2 regions of the Delftia sp. K82 genome follow, and region 1 is predicted to be linked to the other one. Evidence: riboswitches for the same ligand, from Rfam matches in the RefSeq annotation. Region 1 holds a riboswitch; the other holds the start of a gene.
The links. Region 1 has a riboswitch for glycine ahead of KDK82_RS26095 (D-amino acid dehydrogenase). Riboswitches for the same ligand answer to the same signal wherever they lie in the genome.

Region 1 (10,697 bases):
GCGCGCGGCCCGATACGCGGCACTGGGGATTCCATGCGGGCCGGCAACTGGACGTGGACGTGCTCATCGTCGATGAGGCCTCCATGGTCCACCTGGAGATGATGGCGGCGCTGCTGGAGGCACTGCCGGCCGGCGCCCGCCTGGTGCTGCTGGGCGACAAGGACCAACTGGCATCGGTGGAGGCGGGCGCCGTGCTGGGCGACCTGTGCCGCGATGCCCAGGCCGGACGCTACCTGCCGGACACGCTGGACTACGCGCTGCGCGTGGCCGGCCAGGCGGTACCGCCGCAGTTCGCGGCGCCGGCAGGCGACCGGCCTCCGGCTCTTGCGCAGCACACCGTCATGCTGCGCGAAAGCCGGCGCTTCGGTGGTCCCATCGGCCAGTTGGCGCGCGCCGTGAATGCCGGCCACGCCGCGCAGGCCCAGGCCTTGCTCGATGCCGGCACGCAAGGCGGTACGCACTCCGAACTCTGGGAGCGCCAGGGCGGCGGCGTGCAGGCCGTGACCGAACTGGCCGTGCGCGGGCGTGGCGGCCTGGCCAGTTATGCGCTGTATGCCAGGGCGCTGCAAAACAGGCCGGTTGCGGACGGCGGCTACGAGGCCGCGCACCGCGCCTGGGTGGTCGATGTGCTGCAGGCCTTCGAGCGCTTCCGGCTGCTGTGCGCCGTGCGCGAGGGGGACTGGGGCGTGTCCGGCTTCAACCGGGCGGTGGAGCAGGCCCTGGAAGCGCAGGGCGCCATCCGCCGCAGCGGCGAATGGTATGCGGGCCGGCCCGTCATGGTCACGCGCAACGATGCGCAGCTGGGCGTGTTCAACGGCGACATCGGCATTGCGCTGCCGGGTGGGTCGCAGGGCGGGTCACAGGGGGGCCCGCAGGGTGGGCCCGGGCAGCCGCTGCGCGTGTACTTCCTGCAGGGTGACGAGCTGCGCTCGGTCGGTGTCAGCCGCCTGGCCCATGTGGAGACCGCCTTCGCCATGACGGTGCACAAGAGCCAGGGCTCGGAGTTCGAGCACACGGCCCTGGTGCTGCCCTCGCGCGGCGGCAGCGTGCTGGGGCGCGAGCTGGTCTACACCGGCATCACGCGCGCCCGCCAGGCCTTCTCGCTGTTCTCCGAGGTGCCGGGCCTGCTGGCCTCGGCCGTTGGCAGCCCCACGCAGCGCGCCAGCGGGCTGCTGCGCTGGCTGCAGGACTGAGGCGGGCAGGGCGGCGGCTCAGGCCGGAGTCTTGTCGCTGGCGTAGCGGGACATCATCAGCGCCGTATTGGTCTTGCGGTCGGCATTGACCTGCTGCACCGTGGGCCGCTCGGCCATGCGCGCCAGGTACTCGCGCACGGGCAGGTCGGCCAGCACGTCGCGCCCGCCAACGATCTTGCTGGCCGCGCTGACCAGGGGCAGGTGGACGATGGCGCAGCAGTCGGCCAGCGTGAAGCTGTCGCCCGCCACAAAGGGTGAGAAACGCGCGAGTTTGGCGAAGGCCGCCACGTTCTTGTCGAGCTGGGCCAGCGTGCGCTCCCGGGTGGAGTCGCTGACCTGGCCGCCAAAGAAGGCCTGCGGGTAGAGGATGCGCGCCACCAGCTCCAGGTGCAGGTCCAGGTACACGCACAGCTCGCGCACCTTGGCGGCCTCGAAGGCGTCGGCCGGCAGCAGGGCCGGCGAGGGCGACAGCGTCTCCACGTACTCGACCATGGCGGCCGACTCGCACAGGCCCCGGCCGTCGTCGATGCGCAGGTACGGCACCTTGCCCAGCGGCGACAGTGCCATGTCGGTCTCGCCCAGCCAGTCCAGTTCCTCGTTGAAGGGCAGCTGCTTTTCCAGCAGGGCCAGCTTGACCTTGTTGTAGTAGTTGCTGGCCGCGAATCCGCACAGGGTGAGCATGGGTGTCTCCTTGGGTTGTTTGTGGTGAAGGCGAGGGTGCGCGCCTGTGATGGTAGGGGCGGGCAGGGCATGGCGCGGTCCCGGAGATGACGACTGGGGCAGACCCCTAGAATGGCGCCATGCCGCTTCGCCTGCCCTCCACCTTGGCTGCCTGCGCCCGCTGGGTGCTGGGGCTGTGGCTGTGCGTGGCGCTGGCATCGGCGTTTGCGCCGCTGGCGCGTGCCTCGGGCTGGGAGCGCCTGTGCTCGGCCGCTGGCGAATCGGTCTGGGTGCCATCGCCGGCCGGTCAGGACAATGCCCTTGCCGGAAGCCACGGCATCGACTGCCCGCTGTGCCTGCCCCCGCTGGCGCCGCCGCCCGCCCGGTGCAGTGCGGCCCCGGCACCGCTGATGGCAGATGCGCAGCCACGGGCGCACCCGGCCTCCGTCCACAGCGTGGCCATGCCGGCCTTGCCGCAGGCCCGCGCCCCGCCCCGGTGACTCCCCATTTCAATCCCTGCCTCTTTCGCTTGGCTTTTGTTTTTGCAATGCACACAGACCGTGCTGCAACGTATTGAATTTTCTGGAGAAACCGTGATGACACTGCGTCAATGGACCACCCCTTTCCTGATCGCCGCCTCCCTGTCCATGGGTCTGGCCCATGCCCATGCCGATGCCGCCCACGTCAAGGCCGACGCCGCCTGGGCGCGTGCCAGCGTGCCGGGCCAGCAGGCCACGGGCGCCTTCATGCGCCTGACGGCCGAGGAGCCGCTGCGCCTGGTGGGCGTGGAGTCGCCCGCCGCCGGCGTGGCCGAGGTGCATGAAATGAAGATGGAAGGCGATGTGATGCGCATGCGCGCCATCGACGGCCTGGACCTGCCCAAGGGCGTGGCCGTGGACCTGAAGCCCGGCGGCTACCACGTCATGCTGCAGCAGCTCAAGAGCCCGCTGCTCAAGGACAGCCAGGTGCCCATCACCCTGGTGTTCAAGGATGCCAAGGGCGAAACCTCGCGCCTGAGCCTGCAGGTCCCCGTGCGCGCCATGGCGCCTGGCGCGGCGGCTGGCCCGGCAGCGGGCCACGGCGGCGGCCACGCCGGCCATTCGCACTGAGCCGGCGCCATTGCACCGGGTTTGTGCGCAGCCGCATGCGCATGACTTGCCGTGGACTTGGCGTGTGCCTGGGTTAAGCTGGGAGCATGGCCGGTATCCTTCGCCGGCATGCTCTTCCAACCCAGTCCTAGCGAGTGCTGCCATGAGTGACGCGTCCTCCTTCGGTTTCGGCAAGTTCATCCCCGGTTTCGACTTCCTGCAGGGCCTGGCCCAGAGCGCGGGATCGGCCACCGCCCGGCCCCTGGGGCGCCTGCCCGAATGGGTGGCGCCCACGGTGAGCATCGAGGAGGTGGACAAGCGCATCACCGAACTCAAGGCCGTGCAATTCTGGCTGGACCAAAATGGCAAGGCGCTGGCCGCCACCATCCAGGCCCTGGAAGTGCAGCGCATGACGCTGTCCACCCTGCAGGGCATGAACGTCAGCATGGGTGAACTGGCGCAGGCCTTCCAGTTCCCCGCCGCTGCAGCCGCCACCGCTGCTGCAGCCACTGCGGGCAAAGGCGCCGCCAGCGCGGGGCAGTCCGACCACTCGGACTGGCCCATGTCCTCCGCCGGCAAGGCCGGCAAGCAGGAAAAGCCGCAGGCCGCGCCCGCACAGCCCCCTGCCGAGCCGCCTGCAGCTGCTGCGGCCGCTGCATCCGCGGATGCCGGCAGCAAGGCCTCCGGCCCTGAAGCTTCTGCGCCCAGGGACGAGCCGGCCCAGGCCGCCGCCATGGGCCAGGCCATGCAATGGTGGGGCGCACTGACCCAGCAATTCCAGCAGATCGCCGCCAAGGCCATGGCCGAGCCCATGGCCCCCGAGGCCGTGGCTGCCGCACAGCGCGCCACCGGCATGGCCGGCGACATCGCCAAGGCCGCCATGGACCGCATGACGGCCCAGGCTGGCGCCTTCGCCGCGCAGGCAGGCAAGGCGGCTGCACCGGCGGCCAAGGCCCCGGCCGGAGCCGCCAAGGCGCCTGCGAAAGCGCCAGCCAAAGCGCCAGCCAAGGCAGCGGCCAGGAAGACGGCGGCAAAGACCACCGCAAAGACAACAGCCAAGGCACCGGCCGCAGGCAAGGCGCCGGCCAAGAGCCGGCCACCGCGCTGAGCGGGACGGCGGCTCCCATGGATGGTCTAGAGCCCTCCGCAAGCCGGGCGCTGGCAGGGCTAGAAAGAAGGTTGGAATGTCGTTGTTTCCTGTAGGCCATGCCAGCCATTCCGACTGGCGCGCCGCGGCCGATGCGGTGCTGCTGCAACTGCGCTCGCAGATGGCCGATCCGGGCCACGCGCAGCGCCCTCGACTGGGCCTGGTGTACCTGTCCCACGCGCATGCCGCCCATGCAAGACCGCTGCTGCAGCATCTGGCCAGGGCCTTGCCCCATGTGGCGGACTGGGCTGGCTGTTCGGCCGGTGGCGTGCTGGCCATGTCCCATGAATACCTGTCCGGCTCCGCGCTCGCGGTAATGCTGCTCGATGTGCCGGCCGCGCACTACCGCCTGTATTCGGGTCTGGCGCCCTTGCATGCGCCGGGCGGCGAGGCCGGGTTCACGGCCCATTCGGCCCTGGTCCATGCCGGAGGCGGCCAGCCCGAGCTGGCCGAGTTGCTGTACGAGCTGTCCGAGCGCACCGAGTCCGGCCTGCTGTTCGGCGGCGTGGGCGATGACGGGGACGATGGCGTGGAGGGCGTGCAGATCGCCTGCCGCACCGAGGACCTGCATGCGCAGCATGCGGATGCGCGCGGCATTTTTAGCGGAGGCTTCTCGGGCGTGGCCTTCGGTGCGGGCGTGCCCTGCATCACGGGCATGGCCCAGGGCTGCGTGCCGCTGGGCGAGGGCCTGGAGATCACCGAGGCGCGCGGCGCCCTGGTCACCGGGCTCAATGGCGATCCGGCCTTGCAGCGCCTGCTGCAACTGCTGGGCGTGGAGCTGGAAGGCAGCGACTGGCAGCCCGCGCTGACCACGGTGCGCAGCACGCTGGCGGCCATTGCGCCGCCGGGCCGGGGCATGGCCCACGGCGTGCTCACCGAAGAGGCCCAGGTACTGACCCTGGTCGGGCTGGACCCGCTGCGCCAGGGCGTGGCCCTGTCATCGGCCGTGGAGGCCGGGCATTCGGTGATCTTCTGCCGCCGCCAGGCCCAGGTCGCGCGCCAGGAACTGCTGCAACTGGGCGCTGCGCTGCGCGATGCGGCGGAGCCCGAGGAGGCGGCGCCCGAAGGCGAGGCACAGCCCCGCATCCGTGGCGCCATCTACATCAGTTGCCGGGGCCGCGGCGGCGGCCTGTTCGGCGGCCCCGATGCCGAACTGCGCACCCTGCGCCACGCACTGGGCGATGTGCCATTGATCGGCTTCGTCGCCGAAGCCGAGATCATGGATGCCCGCCTGCACCGCTTCGCCGGGGTGTTGACGGTGTTCACTGCTTAGGCGTCGTACACGCCGTACACGCCGTACACGCCGTACACGCCGTACACACGGTACACACCGTCTGCACCTCAGACCGCGCGCGGGCGCACCGTGCCTGCGCTGCGATCCGGGTCCATGGCTGCGGCCCCCAAAAAATCGAAATCCACGGCCGGCTGCCTGCCGCTGACTAGGTCGGCCAGCGCCATGCCGGAGCCGCAGGCATGGGTCCAGCCCAGCGTGCCGTGGCCGGTGTTCAGGAACAGGTTGGCGATGGGCGAGCGTCCGATCAGCGGCACATTGCTGGGCGTGGCGGGGCGCAGGCCGCTCCAGAACTGGGCGCGCCCGGTATCGCCGGCGCCTGGGAACAGTTGCTGCACGCGCCGCACGATGGCCTCGCAGCGCACGGGGTCCAGGTTGCGGTCGTAGCCGTTGAACTCGGCCGTGCCGGCAATGCGCAGGCGGTCGCCCTGCGCGCCCGTGTAGCGCGAGAACACCAGCTTGAACTCATCGTCCGTGAGGCTGACCTGGTAGGCCTTGGCGGGGTCCAGCACCGGCAGGGTCACGGAGTAGCCCTTGGCCGGGTAGATGGGCAGGTGCAGCCCCAGCGGCTGGGCCAGCAGCGGGCTGAACGAGCCCATGGCCAGCACATAGGCGTCGCCCTGGATGCGTTCGTAGCGGCCATCGGCATTGGTCACTTCCACATGGTCGATATGGCGGCTGGCGCCTGCGCCCGTGGTGCGCAGCGCCATGACGTGGTGGCCGTGGCGGAACTGCACGCCCGTGGTGGTGGCAATGCGTGCCAGCTCGCGCGTGAAGAGGTTGGCGTCGCCCGATTCATCCTCGGCCGTATAGGTGGCGCCCGCTATCTGCCCGCGCACATGGGCCAGGGCCGGCTCCAGGCGCACGGCTTCGTCGGCGTCAATCAGGCGGCGGTCGCAGCCCAGGGCCTGCATCTGCTCGGTGGGCTTGAGAGCGCCCTCGAACTCACGGGCGTTCGTGTAGAAGTGCAGGATGCCCTGCATGCGCTGCTCGTACTGGATGCCGGTGTCCGACCGCAGCTGCTGCAGGGCCTCGCGGCTGTAGGTGCCCAGGCGAACGATCTGCTGGATGTTGTGGCGCGTGCGCGCGGGCGTGCAGTTGCGCAGGAAGGACAGGCCCCAGAGCCACTGGCGCATGTCGGCGCGCAGGCGAAACAGCAGGGGGGCGTCCTGCCGGCCCAGCCAGCCCAGCAACTTCAGCGGTGCGCCGGGGTTGGCCCAGGGTTCGGCGTGGCTGACCGAGATCTGCCCGCCGTTGGCAAAGCTGGTTTCGGCTCCGGGCGCAGCCTGGCGGTCGATGACCGTGACCTCGTGGCCCAGGGATTGCAGATAGTAGGCCGAGGCGGTGCCGATCAGGCCGGCTCCGAGAACGATGACGCGCATGACAATGCCCTTTCAAAGGCATGTGCCGGTCACGCGGAAGCTGGTAGCTATGGATTCAATAGCAAGCAGCCTGCGTCCGTCGTGACGCAGCTGCCGCTCCCCCTGTCCTTGGTACCTGAGAGATTCACCGCCGTCCATGGGAACGGGGCTTGCTCCTTCGGTGCGCCGCATATTGCGTGCGGCGGCTCTCCAGACGGCATGTTGTGTTTGCAGTACGGAACCTGAGCGTGTATGGGAGTTTGCGCCTTCGGTGAGGCTCGGCACCGTGGTGCCCGCCTGCTCTCCTGCAGGGGCGATTCTATGTGGCTTGCGGAGCCAGTTCCAGTTGTACTGGGGATATCACCAGTTGCCACCTGCATGTGGTGTGGCTGATTCAGGGTATTCCCTAATTCGCTCAAGAGCCGCCCTCGTAACGCTGGTGTAAACCTTCGGGCTCATGAAAAAAACTATTGAAATAGAAAAAAACATGATTTAGCCTATCGGTATGTGTGGTGGTTTGACAGCGCATGTTCTGATCGATTGAACCTCCATGGGGTAACCATGGGTTGTATATCTGTCGGATAGGCGACTTACCGTTGCACAGGTGAAGGTCTATGGAAACTGGCCCGCCACTGGAAAAAATACAAGCACGGTGAATATGGTTCGTTGAGGGAGGAAAAAAATGATTTGCATCGCAAACCCGGCTGAAGGTGTGCCCGGCTCAATGGGCAATGGAGCAGTGCGCAAGCGCTGATGGAAATCCACCTTTTTTGATTGACGCGCAGGATCTGCGCGAAACCCTGTTACTTCCAATGTCACCGGTTGCAAGGTGAGTTGTGAGTTCTTGACTCAAATAGAACTATCCGAGGTGCGGCGATGCAAATGCGCTGGGTACAACTGATGGCCATTGCCATTGGGGAAAATATTTTCCTGTCTGATTTCCTTGAAAAAATGGGGAATATCATGCGCGTTCTTGATCGCCTGCTTGGTTCGGTGTTTTTACGAAAATGGCGTGCAGCGAGGTACTTGTTCTCGTTGCTGCTGCTTTCGTGCGCCGGTATTTCATCCACGGCACTCGCGGCGACCATCGTTTTCACGGTCACCGACAACAGCGACGCTCCAAATGCCAATGCAACGACACCAACCACCTGTGTCAGCACGCTGGGGGGTACCTTTGCTGGCGCATGTACGCTGCGAGCGGCCATTCAGGCAGCCAACTACACGCTGCAAACGCTGGATCCGAGTGCCGATGTTTCCATCGTCTTTGCACCGACACTGACCACGTCGGTGCGAACCATACAGAGCGGGACATCCAAGGATGCGGCGGGAAACCTCCATCCGTATGTCGACAATCAGACGGTTTACGTGCGCTGTGCCAATACATTCGTCAGCGGCGCTCAGTCCGGCGCCGTGACGGGAGCCACCAATGCCTGTGGTCAAACCCAGATGATCAGCGGCGGCGATACGGGCACCACCACTGGTGCCGGTGGTGCCTGGTACTGGCTCAAAGGCACCGTGCCAGCCGGCACGGGCTCATTGACCATCGATTTCGGGGGAGTCATACAAGTCCAGAACTGGGCGGACTCCCCCTGGGAAACTTTTTATCTTGGTGGGAAGAACATCACGCTCACCAATTCGCCCAACATGACCTGTGGCGAAGCAGTATTCGTCGTTGGCTCCCCGGCGAACAATGTCACCATTGATCGCGTCGGCCTGGTGAATGTGGCTCCAACTCCTGCGGGAGAGGGGACGCCGTTCAACTGCGAGCTGTACGCGGAGATTCATCAAGGCGCACAAAACGTATTCTTTACCAATAGCACGATCAATTCCGCGATATGGAATGGAAATTTCGGCAATAACAGGGGCTCGGCCATTTCCGTTGCCGCAAGCAACGGTACAGGCACGGTTTCCAACATCGTTGTCGATAATTTCACGGTAACGAATCTGCCCAACCCTATCGGGGGAATGCAGCTCGAGCAGTTTTTCCAGGTCATGTCGAACATGACCGTCAACGGATTGACGATCAAAAATTCGAATATCGCACTGAGCCCGACTGGTGGAAATGCGCCCAGGGCCGTGGTGACGGTTGATGGAGCGATCAACCTAGACAATGGAATCGGTCTTGCCGTGACGGGTAATACCTTCTCGCTGCCTATTGCCGCCTATACCGCTTCATCGCCAATGCATGTGTCGGCATCAACGGTGAATACGGCAGCCTCAGGCACGACGCAGGTAGTGACGGTGACCGATAACAACTTCACTGGCGGCGGGGACGGGGTGAATATCGGTGGTACGGGTACGGCACCAGGGTTGATTGGCAACAACAAGATGACAAGCCAGTCGAGAAGTGCCATCCGTATCACTACGCGTGATTTCTTCAAGATTTCTCAGAACACGCTGTTTTCCGTGCCTGTGGCTGCAAACTCAGGCATCAGTTTGCTGACGACGGCCAATGGACAAACCGGATGGACCCCCACCCTTGGCGTTGGCGCCAGTGACACTGCCGCCTGCACCTGGACATTCAATATCACGGCAAATGCCAATGCGAGCGAGCCGGCACCGTATACGGTGGAAGCCTTTTGGTCGCCGACCGGCGCGGGCGTCAACGATGCGCAGGTCTATCTGGGCTCCGAAACCATGGCCGGAGCCTCGGGAACGCTGACCGTTCCTTCGTATCTCAGCGGCCAGGTGCGAGTCACAGTGACGGACAGCAATTCCGGCGGAGCCCAGACCTCGCAGCTTTCAACGGCTGCAAGCGTCACCGGTTTTCCCTGTGCCCTGAAATCCGGCGTTCTGGCGACGACCAACAATCAACCTGTCGGCAGCAGCGACTTGCTGGAGGTCTACATTGTTGACGGCCAAGGCAATGCCTGGACGGGGGGCAGTGACACCGTCACCTTCGCAGCGCCGCCTGCAGGTGTCACGTTCAATGGCAGCTCCGCCGCAGTCAGCTGCACGACCAACTCCAGCGGAAAGTGCGCGTCTCCCATCAATGCCAGCAGCAGTGTCGCCGGAACATTCACGACACCCGTGACCTTGTCGTCGTCAGTCGCTGGTGCCACGTTCTCCAATCTTCCATTGGGTGGAAGTCCGGTATCTGGCGCAGTGACCTATCAGCCTTCGCCGGTTGCTTACAGCTTCACCGGGCTGCCGGCCAGCACGAGCGGGTCTGAAATCGCCGCGAGTCCGCCATCGATTGCGGCCAACGGCGTCTCCACCAGCACCTTGGCCGTGCAGTTGAAGGATGCTTTAGGCAACCTTGTCACCACCTGTACCGATACGGTGGCCTTCACCCTCAATGCGGGGACGCAAGGCGTTCCTGCCGTCAGCGTCACGGGCTGCAGTGCCGGCATGTACACGGGGACGGTGACATCGCCGGTGCTGGTCGGCAGCGGCACCTTCGGGTTCACCATCAACGGGTCTGCGGCTGTTGCCACCGCAACGGTCTCCTACGCGGCTGCAACGCCGAGCACGAGTGCATCCACGATAGTCGCCACACCGGCATCGATCGTGGCCAACGGCAGCTCCACCAGCGTGCTGCGCGTGCAACTGGTCGATGCCAGCAGCAATCCGATCAACACCTGCACGAACACCGTGGCATTCACCCTGAACGGCGGAACGCAGGGAACGCCCAATGTGGGTGCGGCCTCATGTACCGCCGGCATCTATACGGGCACCGTCACATCGCCCACGGCCGTCGGCAGCGGGATCTTCGGATTCACCATCAACGGCTCTGCCGCAGTTGCTACGGCTTCAGTGAGCTACACGGCGGGTCCGCCAAGTACCAGCGCCTCGACCATCGTTGCGAGTCCGACCTCGATCATTGCCAGTGGCACCGCAACCAGCACATTGACGGCGCAGCTCAAGGATGCGTCAGGCAATTCGATTGCGACCTGTGCCAATACGGTGGCCTTCACGCTGAACAGCGGAACACAGGGCTCGCCTGCGGTCGGCGCG
Region 2 (10,697 bases), on a different contig from region 1:
TATGTGGGTGAAGGGGGATTAAACTCCTGCCTTTCCACGATGGCAGCGTTCTCGGACAATCACGCCTTTTCGTGGTGCATGCACCTTGATGGGGCCGCGACACAGCGGCTCTTTTGTTTTTCCTGTTTTGCATTCCTGCCCCCGCGCCGGCCAGCGGCCGCGCGGGATCTGATCCACCAATCGACACATCCATGGCAGCAGACAACTCCAAGAATGCCGCTCCCACCGCGCTCAGGCGCGAACTCAAGGCGCGGCATCTGTCCATGATCGCCATCGGCGGCTCCATCGGCACCGGCCTCTTCGTTGCCTCGGGCGCCACCATCTCGCAGGCCGGCCCCGGCGGCGCCCTGCTGGCCTACATGATCGTGGGCCTGATGGTCTACTTCCTCATGACCAGCCTCGGCGAAATGGCCGCGAACCTTCCCGTCTCGGGCTCGTTCGCCACCTACGGCGCGCGCTATGTAGACGAAGGCTTCGGCTTCGCGCTGGGCTGGAACTACTGGTACAACTGGGCCGTCACCATTGCCGTGGACCTGGTGGCCGCCCAGCTGGTCATGGCCTACTGGTTCCCCGACGGCAACGGCATGCTGTGGAGCGCCCTGTTCCTGGCCATCATGTTCGGCCTCAACGCCATCTCGGTCAAAGGCTTCGGCGAGGCCGAGTACTGGTTCGCCGCCATCAAGGTGACCACCGTCATACTCTTCATCGGCGTGGGCGTGCTCATGATCCTGGGCATCGTGCGGGGCGGCGCGCCTGAAGGCGTCTGGGGCAACTTTGCCCTGTGGAGCCAGGGCGACGCGCCCTTTGCGGGCGGTTTCTCGGCGCTGATCGGCGTGGCCATGATCGTGGGCTTTTCCTTCCAGGGCACGGAGCTCATCGGCATTGCCGCTGGCGAATCCGAGAACCCCGCCAAGAACGTGCCCCGCGCCGTGCGCCAGGTGTTCTGGCGCATTTTGCTGTTCTACGTCTTCGCCATTCTGGTCATCAGCCTGCTGATCCCCTACACCGATCCGCACCTGCTCAAGAATGATCTGGGCGACATCAGCGTGAGCCCCTTCACCCTGGTCTTCGAGCGCGCGGGCCTGCTGTCGGCCGCTGCCGTGATGAACGCCGTGGTGCTGACCTCGGTGCTGTCGGCCGGCAATTCGGGCATGTACGCTTCCACGCGCATGCTCTACACGCTGGCCTGCCAGCGCATGGCGCCGCGCATGTTCTCGTATGTCAACAAGCGCGGCGTGCCCACGCTGGCCCTGCTGGCCACCACCGTGGTGGCGGCGCTGTGCTTCCTGACCAACATCTTCAGCCCGCAGCTGGTCTACATCTGGCTGCTGAATCTGTCGGGCATGACGGGCTTCATCGCCTGGCTGGGCATTGCCATCAGCCACTACCGCTTCCGCAAGGGCTTCGAGGCCCAGGGCCTGGACCTGAACCAGCTGCCCTACCGCGCATCCTGGTTCCCGTTCGGCCCCATCTTCGCCTTCGTGCTGTGCATGGTGATCACGCTGGGCCAGAACTACGAGGCCTTCATGGCCGACCGCATCGACTGGACCGGCGTGGTCGCCACCTACATCGGCCTGCCGCTGTTCCTGCTGATCTGGGGCGGCTACCGCCTGGTCAAGGGCACGCACATCGTGAAGTACAAGGACATGCAGCTGGGCTCCAACGTCGATTGACGCCCGGCCCAGTCCCCATGAAAAACAGCCCGCAGATGCGGGCTGTCGTCTTTCAGGCATCGGCCGACCATACGGCCAGTTCGTACCCGTCCGGATCGGTGAAGTGGAACCTGCGGCCACCCGGGAACGCGAACACCGCGCGGCTGATCACGGCCCCGGCAGCCTCCACGCGGCGCTGCGCCTCGGCCAGATCGTCGGCGTAGAGGATGACCAGCGGGCCACCGGGACGCACCTCCTCGCCCGTGGTGAAGCCGCCCGTCAGCCGGCCATCGCTGAACTCGGTGTAGGCCGGCCCGTAGTCGGTGAAGGTCCAGCCGAAGGCCTCGCCGTAGAACGCCTTGCTGCGTGCGATGTCGGCCACGTTGAACTCGATGTTGTCGATCTGGTGGTTCTTACCCCTGATGCCCATGTGCTGCTCCGTTGAATACTGGTAGGCCGCCATCATCGGCCACGCCGTGGCAGCGGTCTTGAACAAAACGGCCAGCCGGGCCGCTCAATCCAGCAGTTGCTGCAGGGCAGCGCTGGGCGTGATGCCGCACAGCGCCCTCACCTCGCGCGACAGATGCGCCTGGTCCGCGTAGCCCGCGTCCAGGGCCAGCGCCGCAAGACCTGCCTGCCGGTCCGACCGTGCCAGGGCCAGCAGGCGCTGAAAGCGCAGCACGCGCTCCAGCGTCTTGGGGCCGTAGCCAAACTGCGTGTGGCACAAGCGGCGCAGGCTGCGCTCCGGCATGTCCAGCTGCGCGCGCATGGCGGCCAGCACACCGGATTCATCCCGCCCGGCTGCAGCCGCCACATTGAACAGCTCCATGGCCTGCCGGTCCGGCGCTGGGGCGTCGCGGCCCATTTGCACCAGTCCATGGATGAACACGGCCTGCCCTCCGCCCGGCTGCGCATCGTTGATGCGATGCACCCACTCCCGCGCGCGCGGCCCCAGCAGATCGCCCAGTTCCACCGCCTGCCCCACGATCTCGTCCATGGGCAGGCCCAGCCAGGCGCTGGCCGCACCGGGGCCGAAGCGCGCCCCCCATACCTCGGACCCCGGCACCAGCGCAGGCCGCGCAGCCACCCTGTCAGGCCCCACGGCCAGCAGCCGCCCGCCTTTGCAGACGATGTCCACGCAGCCATCGGGCACCACGAGAAAGCCACCGGCATAGTCCGGGGCCACGGTGCTGCTCCACAGGCACTGGAAGTGCGGCTGCAAGGCGGGCGGCGGGGAGTGTTCGCGGTAGGGGGCGGGCGGCGGCGCCTGGCCAGAGGGCATGGACTTCAGACCCCCAGCGGCAGGTCGGCCTTCTTCAGCGTGCGCAGCACAAAGCTGGACTGGCTGTGGCGAATGCCCTTGATCTTGTAGAGCTTCTCGCGCAGCAGGCGCTCGTAGTCACGCGTGTCCTTGACGACGACGCGCAGCAGGTAGTCGTACTCGCCCGAGACCAGGTGCGCCTCCACCACCTCGGGAATGGTCGCCAGCATCTCGCCGAATTTCTCCAGCGTGTTGTCCGAATGGCTGTCCAGCGTGACCTGCACCAGCACCGTATCGCCCAGGCCCAGCGCCAGCGGGTTCAGGCGCACGGTATAGCCCTCGATCACCCCCGCCTCTTCCAGCTTCTTGATGCGCGCCCAGCAGGGCGAGGCGCTCAGGCCCACGGCCGCGCCGATTTCCTGCAGGCTGGCGCGCGCGTTGGCCTGCAGGGCGGAAAGAATCTTTCTGTCGAGGGTATCCATGGCCGGCAATCTACTGCAAAACAGGCAGACGCAGAATAATTTTCTGTAGCAACGCCTGTTTTGAAGAAATAAAGCAGCATTTTCTGAGGCCAAACGCGCACACTTGTCTGCATGGGAGCACGCTTACCGGCGCAGCAAAACCATTCACCCAGCCCCGCCGACTACCGCCAGCGCCCGGATGCGTGATCCAGACCAGGAGCCCGTTACAGGCCGCCCCGCTTATCCGCAGCGGGGCGGCCTGTTGCATTGGGGCACCTGGCAGAAGGCAGACAGCGCTTTCCCGCAATGGCCGCCGGTGCACAATGGCCCCCCGCAAGCCTGCACGGCGGACATATATGGGCGCACGCCACATCAACCAATCGGACCCTTGATCCACACGCAAGACAACCCCACCGAAGGCGGCCGGGGGCACTGGCAAACAGGTGCTGCAGCGCAATGGCTGATGCAGACCCTGGTGCAGGCCCTGGCAGCCGCAGCGCTTCTGGCACTGCTCACCCGCTTGCTGCCCAACCCACAGGCCGCCCAAGGCATTGCGGTCTTTCCCGGCAGGAGCATGGCGCCGGCCGCCATGCTGCTTTACGCGTACATGGGCTCGGCCCTGGCCATCACGCTGATGAGCCTGATCCTGTGGTGCTGGCTCAGGGAAAGGCTCTACATTCTTTGCGCCGCGCTCCTGGCAGCCGGCTTTGCCTACGCTGCTTTCCGTTACCGGCCCGAAGGCCTGTGGCTGCCCGGCGCCGACCAGCCCCAACATGCGCTGTCCATCGCCTACTGCAGCTTCTGTGTGGTGGCGACGGTGTTTTTCAGCCAATTGTTCGAGTTCCGTCGCCATTGGATCTGGGCTGCGCACCTCTTCAGCGTGGTTGCCTGGCTGAATGCCATCGCACTGGGCATGGCACTGTTGGGTGACTATCCGCAGATCTCGCGTGCCGTGGTGTTCACGGCCCTGGTGTCCACATCGTTCGGTGCGGTCTTCGTGCTGTACCTGCTGGTGGTTCGAAGGCAGTGGCAATACCTGCCGGGCGCGCTGGCGTTTGCGGTGCCTTCCGCCCTGGGCATCCTGAACCTGCTGAGAACCCAGGGCCTGCTGCCGGATGTTGCGCTGCCATCGGCCCAGATGCTCTGGTTTGCCGGGCGTGTTTCCGAGGCCATCCTGCTGGGAATGGCGGTGACCAATCGCACGCGGGTGGCGGAGCATGCCCTGCGCAGTGAGCGGATGCAGGCCCTGTCACGCGCCCAGGCGGCCGAGCGCGAGCTGGAATCCAAGGTCCTGCAGCGCACCGCACAGCTGCAAACAGCCCAGCAGGCCTTGCAGACCGCCTTGCACAGCGAGCGCGAGATGCGGCTGGAGCAGCGCCAGTTCTTCAACATGATCAACCACGAGTTCCGCACCCCGCTCACCATCGTGGACGGCGCCGCGACCGAGCTGCAGACGTTCCCGACGACGGACGCGGATTCCCTCATCGAGCAGGCGTCGCAGATACGCAGGGCTTCGCGCCGGCTGATGAACCTGGTGGACACCTGCCTGATCAACGACCGGCTGGACGCGGGCGCGTTCCGGCTGCAACTGGAACAGACGCCAGTGGATGAACTCCTGAAGGAGTCTGCAGAGCTCGTCGGCTGGTCCCGGCGGCATCGCCTGAAACTGGATCTGGAACACGGCCCGCAGCAATGGCAATGCGACCCTGTCCTGGTGCGCATTGCCATCTCCAACCTTGTCGGCAACGCCATCAAATATGCCAAGGCGGGTGACATCACCCTGGCCGCCCGCTGCGATGCGTCCGGTGACCTGCTGATTTCCGTCAGCGACCAGGGACCGGGCCTTGCGCCCGAAGCGGCAGGACAGGTTTTCGAGCCCTATGAACGCGCAAGCGCCACCCGGCACGTCAACGGGCATGGTCTGGGCCTGTCCGTGGTGAGGCGCATCGCCAGGCTGCACGCAGGCGACGCGTTCTTCCAGCCGGCCGCCGGAGGCGGGGCCTGCTTTGTCATCCGGCTGGGCCGGTTCCTGCCCGGCACGGCAGATGCCCGCCAGGAACGTCCGCCAACGGCAAGGCCGGCCGCCGTGCCGCCGGGCATGCCCGCCTGACGCGGGCAAGGCCGGGGCCTTCGCCGGTGAAGCAGGGCGTGCTCGCGGCGCTCATGGGGCCGCCGCTGCACGGGCCGTCCCGCCCTGCACCACCAGCAGCACGCCACCCAGGATCAAGGCCACGCCGGCCAGGCGCGTCGCATTGACCGGCCGTGCACCCAGGCCCATCAGGCCGAAGTGGTCGACCAGCACCGAGACCACGATCTGCCCCGCCACCACGCAGACCAGGAAGCCGCCTGCGCCCAGCCTGGGCGTGACGGCGGCCGCGCTGGCCACATAGATGGCCCCCAGCACACCGCCTATCCATAGCCACCATGGCCCCGCTGCCGCCTGGCCCATGGCCGGAGCGGGCGCGCGCAGCACCCACAGTGCAGGCACCACGACCATGACGCTCACGGCCAGCGAGACCAGCGCGCCCCACAGCGGGTGGCCCAGCAGGCGGCCCACCAGGGCGTTGCTGGCGGCCTGGAATGGCAGGATGGCCCCCGCCAGCAGCGCCAGCGCCACGGGAGCAAGAGCGGTGAATGTGCTTTTACCTGTCATGCAGCAAGACCTTTCTTCTTCTGTCAATCGATGCCTGCATGCTCTCGCATCCAGCACGTTGATGGAAATCGTTTGTGTGCACGGTCTATATTCATGGCATGGATGAACTGCGCCGGATCGACCTCAACCTGCTGCTGGCCCTGCACGCCCTGCTGGCCGAAAAACATGTGACGCGCGCGGCCCTGCGCCTGCACAAGAGCCAGCCGGCCATGAGCCATTCGCTGGCGCAGTTGCGCGAGCATCTGGGCGACCCGTTGCTGGTGCGGCGCGGCGGCCGCATGGCGCTGACGGCACGCGCGCAAGGCCTGGTGCAACCGCTGACTGATGCGCTGGGCAGCCTCAACGGCCTGCTGGCGCAGACGGAATTCGACCCGGCCCACGCACGCGGACGGCTGCGGCTGGCGCTGTCGGACTACGCATCGCGCATCGTGCTGCCGCCGCTGATGCGGCATCTGCGCCAGCACGCACCCGGGCTGGACCTGGCCATCAGCCAGTCCACGCGCGAGGTGATGCTGGCCCAGCTGGCCGATGGCGAACTGGACCTGGCACTGGGGCCCTTCCCCGACGCACCCGACCTACCCGAGGGCATCGAGGTGCAGGAACTGTTCCAGGAGCAGTTCGTGAGCGTGGCCGACCAGGCCGTGCTGCCGGCACGCGGCGGGCTGTCACTGCAGGACTGGCTGCAGCGTCCGCACGTCATGCTGGCCATGCGGCCCGACGCCAGCGAGGAGATCGAACGGGCGCTGGCCGCCCAAGGCCTGAGCCGCCGTGTGGTGCTGGCCCTGCCCCACTGGAGCGCGGCGCTGGAGGTGCTGGCAGGCACCGACCTCGTGCTGACCGTGGGCAGCCGCGCCATCGGTGACCTGCGCCGCCACAAAACGCTGCGCCGTTTCGCTCCGCCGCTGGAGCTGCCCTGGTTTGCCTACCAGCAGGCATGGCATGTGCGCAAGCAGGGGGATGCCATGCATCGGTGGCTGCGCAACTCGATGGTGCAGTGCTGTACTGCGCAGGGGCAAACACAGGCGTAAGAGCAGGAGTAAGCGCAGGCCGCAGCCTCAGGCCGTCACCCCCACCCTCAGCAACTGCTTCTGTATCTTCCCGCTGGCCGTCTTGGGCAGGGCCTCGCGGAAGTGGTAGCGGCGCGGGCGCTTGTAGGCGGCCAGGCGGTCGCCGTGGACCAGGAAGGCGTCCAGCGCCTCGGCAGTGGGCGTGGCGCCAGGCTTGGCGACCACGTGGGCGGCGACTATCTGGCCCCAGCGCTCGTCGGCCTCGCCGATGACGGCGACCTCGAGCACGTCGGCATGCTCGACCAGCGCGTCTTCCACCTCACGCGGATAGACGTTCTCGGCGCCCGAATTGATCATGTAGTCGATGCGGTCGCGGATCCAGAGGTAGCCATCGTCGTCGATGTGGCCCAGGTCGCCCGTGTGGTACCAGCCGTGCGCCAGGGCGCGGGTGTTGGCGTCGGGGCGGTTGAGGTAGCCGGCCATCATGCAGGGGCCGCGCACCAGGATTTCGCCCACCTCGCCTGGCAGGCAGGCCTCAGCCGGATCGGTGGGGGCGTTGTCTTCGCGCAGCCTGGCCACGATGAGGTCATGGCCCATGGAGGGCAGCCCGGCCGAGCCCGCGTGCGAGAGTTGCTCGCGCGGCAGGAGGATGGACATGCAGGGCCCCATCTCGGTGGTGCCGTAGACCTGGACCAGGTCGCTGCCGACCTTGCGCGTCCATTCGCGGATCAGGTGCGGCGCCATGGAGGCGCCGCCGTACTCCACCAGCCGCAGCGCGGGCGCCTGCTCAGGCGAGGCAATGGGGTCGGCCAGCAGAATGGTGACCATGGTGGGCGCCGCGAAGAAGAAGCTCACGCGCTCTTCGCGGATCAGGCGCCAGGCCTCGGTCACGTCAAAGCGGCGCAGCAGCACCTGGGTGGCCCCGGCCTGCAGGCGCGGCAAAAAGCTGGTGTGTAGCTCGGCCGTGTGGTTGAGCGGCGCCATGGCCAGGCCCACGTCGTCGCGCGTGAACTGCATGGTCTGGTGCATGAGGGCGTTGTGCGCCAGCTTGCTGCGGTGCGTATGCAGCACGCCCTTGGGCCGGCCCGTGGTGCCGCTGGTGTACATGAGGATGCAGGGGTCGCTCTCGCGCACATGGGCCTGGGGCGGCGCGCTGCTGCGGCCCCTGGCCAGGGCGGACAGGCGCTGCGTGGCCCAGACCGGCAGCGGGTCGGCCGGGGCATCGTCGGCAAAGATCCAGTGCTCGATGCCCGTGCCTGCGCCTGCGGCAGTGCCACCACCGCCTTCGGCCTTGAGCAGGGCCTGGGCGCGTGCGGCCACCTCGCCGCCCTCGTGCTCGAAGACCAGGGCGCGCGCTGCGCCGTCCTTGAGGATGAAGGCCAGCTCCTGGGCTGCCAGCCGGTAGTTGATGGGGTTGAAGATGGCGCCCAGGCGCGCGGCCGCCAGCATGGTGAAGACAAAGGCTGGCGTGTTGTAGAGAAAGGCCGCGACCACGTCGCCATGGCCTATGCCCAGCTCGGCCAGGCCGTGGGCGTGGCGGTTGACTTCGGCATCGAGCTGGGCATAGGTCCAGGCGCGGCGCTCGCCGCCCTCCCAAGCCACCAGGGCTTCCTTGTTCGGCAGGTAACGTGCCGGCCAGGCCAATGTGTCTCCCAGCGTCTGCTGCATGTGCGCTTCTTCCTTCTCGCTCACGAGATTTCATATATCGATGCATCTCAATGTAGGAGATTTTTTAGACAGTTATGCAATTTGCAAATGCATCCATGCAGGCAAGCGCATGGAGCTGCGGTCGGCCCGCGGAAATCCCGAAGCCGCGCGGACGCTGGCCGCAGCTAGAATGCGCCGGTCAGGAGAGAGTGCCCGCCCGGCCGCAATGGTCACAGGCAGCGGCACCGCCGAAGGCGCAGGGTTCGTCCCGAACGCTCAGGCAAAAGGACTGGCACCGCCTGCCGCCACGGCCGCAGGCGTTCCTAGCTGGAGAGAGATGCAGGGCACGGCGGTGTGCCCCATCCACCGAAGGAGCAAGCCCCACGCATGGAAGGTGCGGGTGAATCTCTCAGGTAAAGCGGACAGCAGGGCAGGACATCCCGGGATTCCGGGATGGCGTTGTGCCTTGCCCCTTGCCGAAAAGAGAGTCCCTCCTTGACCGCTGCCTCCACCACCGATCTGCTCAAGACCCCGCTGTTCGACCTGCACCAGGAACTGGGCGCGCGCATGGTGCCGTTTGCCGGCTACTCCATGCCCGTGCAATACCCGCAGGGGCTGATGGCCGAGCACCTGCACACGCGCGAGGCGGCAGGCCTGTTCGATGTCTCGCACATGGGCCAGATCAGCCTGCGCGGCCCGGATGCCGGCGCGGCGCTGGAATCGCTGCTGCCCATGGACGTGCTGGGCCTGGGCGAACACCGCCAGCGCTACGGCCTGCTGCTCAACGACGCGGGCGGCATTCTGGACGACCTGATGTTCGTGCGCCGCGAGGACGACCTGTTCCTGATCGTCAACGGCGCCTGCAAGCACGAAGACCTGGCGCACATAGAGGCCCGCATTGGCGGGCGCTGTGAAATCGAGCCCCAGTTCGACCGGGGCCTGCTGGCGCTGCAGGGCCCGCAGGCAGCAGCCGCCATGGAGCGCCTGCTGCCCGACACGGCCGGGCTGGTGTTCATGACGGGCGGCTACTTCGACTGGGAAGGCGCCGAGCTGTACATCACGCGCAGCGGCTATACCGGCGAGGACGGCTTCGAGATCTCCCTGCCCGCCAGCCACGCCGAGGCCTTTGCCCGTGCCCTGCTGGCCCAGCCCGAAGTCAGGCCCGTGGGCCTGGGCGCGCGCAATTCGCTGCGCCTGGAAGCCGGCCTGTGCCTGTACGGCAACGATCTGGACACGACCACCACCCCGGCCGAGGCCGCCCTGAACTGGGCCGTGCAGAAGGTCCGCCGCATTGGTGGCGAGCGCGAAGGCGGCTTTCCCGGCGCGGCCACCGTGCTGGCCCAGCTGCAGTCGCCCGAGCTGCTCACGCGCAAGCGCGTGGGCCTGGTGGCCCTGGAGCGCGTGCCCGTGCGCGAAGGCACGGAGCTGCTGGACGCCAGCGGCCGCAAGGTCGGCCAGGTCACCAGCGGCCTGCTGTCGCCCACGCTGAACCAGCCCGTGGCCCTGGCGTACGTGGAGCCGGGCAGCGCCGCCGTCGGCACCACGCTGCAGGCCATGGTGCGCGGCAAGGCCGTGCCCATGCAGGTGCAGGCCACGCCCTTCGTGGCGCCCCGCTATCACCGCGGTTGAGGACAGCCTGCGCGCTTGGCGTGGATCGAGTTCGGCGGATTCGTTTTTCCTGCCATCGCATGCCGCTACAGTGCGCACTGACCTTTCTCAAACCGCCTTTCACAGGTTTCTTTTTCAGTTTCTATCGGAGCAAGCCATGAGCATCCAGTATTCCAAGGACCACGAATGGATCAACGCCGCCAACCCTGACGCGGCCATCGTCGGCATCACCCTCCACGCGCAGGATGCGCTGGGCGACGTGGTGTTCGTCGATCTGCCCGCCGTGGGCACCAGCTTCAACCAGGGCGATGTGGCCGGCGTGGTCGAGTCCGTCAAGGCCGCCGCCGATGTCTACATGCCCGTCAGCGGCGAGATCGTCGAAGTCAACGAAGCCCTGCGCGACGACCC

Region 2: it holds a riboswitch for glycine, as region 1 does, so the genes downstream of both, gcvT (glycine cleavage system aminomethyltransferase GcvT) here and KDK82_RS26095 (D-amino acid dehydrogenase) in region 1, are expected to answer to the same signal.

The regions. Positions count from the first base shown of each region.
Region 1 is NZ_MYFL01000004.1:568,364-579,060, forward strand. Features, by position in the region: gene recD (exodeoxyribonuclease V subunit alpha) at 1-1,193, shown strand, start outside; gene KDK82_RS26070 (glutathione S-transferase family protein) at 1,212-1,874, opposite strand; gene KDK82_RS26075 (hypothetical protein) at 1,994-2,353, shown strand; gene KDK82_RS26080 (copper chaperone PCu(A)C) at 2,450-2,962, shown strand; gene KDK82_RS26085 (PhaM family polyhydroxyalkanoate granule multifunctional regulatory protein) at 3,105-4,049, shown strand; gene KDK82_RS26090 (FIST N-terminal domain-containing protein) at 4,126-5,361, shown strand; gene KDK82_RS26095 (D-amino acid dehydrogenase) at 5,430-6,761, opposite strand; glycine riboswitch at 6,854-6,964, opposite strand; partial or broken gene KDK82_RS26100 (invasin domain 3-containing protein) at 7,623-10,697, shown strand, end outside.
Region 2 is NZ_MYFL01000001.1:1,702,580-1,713,276, reverse strand. Features, by position in the region: gene KDK82_RS07395 (amino acid permease) at 192-1,673, shown strand; gene KDK82_RS07390 (VOC family protein) at 1,726-2,082, opposite strand; gene KDK82_RS07385 (DUF6597 domain-containing transcriptional factor) at 2,167-2,934, opposite strand; gene KDK82_RS07380 (Lrp/AsnC family transcriptional regulator) at 2,940-3,395, opposite strand; gene KDK82_RS07375 (sensor histidine kinase) at 3,838-5,484, shown strand; gene KDK82_RS07370 (DMT family transporter) at 5,536-6,027, opposite strand; gene KDK82_RS07365 (LysR family transcriptional regulator) at 6,126-7,055, shown strand; gene KDK82_RS07360 (fatty acid--CoA ligase) at 7,083-8,702, opposite strand; glycine riboswitch at 8,872-8,983, shown strand; glycine riboswitch at 8,999-9,117, shown strand; gene gcvT (glycine cleavage system aminomethyltransferase GcvT) at 9,135-10,310, shown strand; gene gcvH (glycine cleavage system protein GcvH) at 10,447-10,697, shown strand, end outside.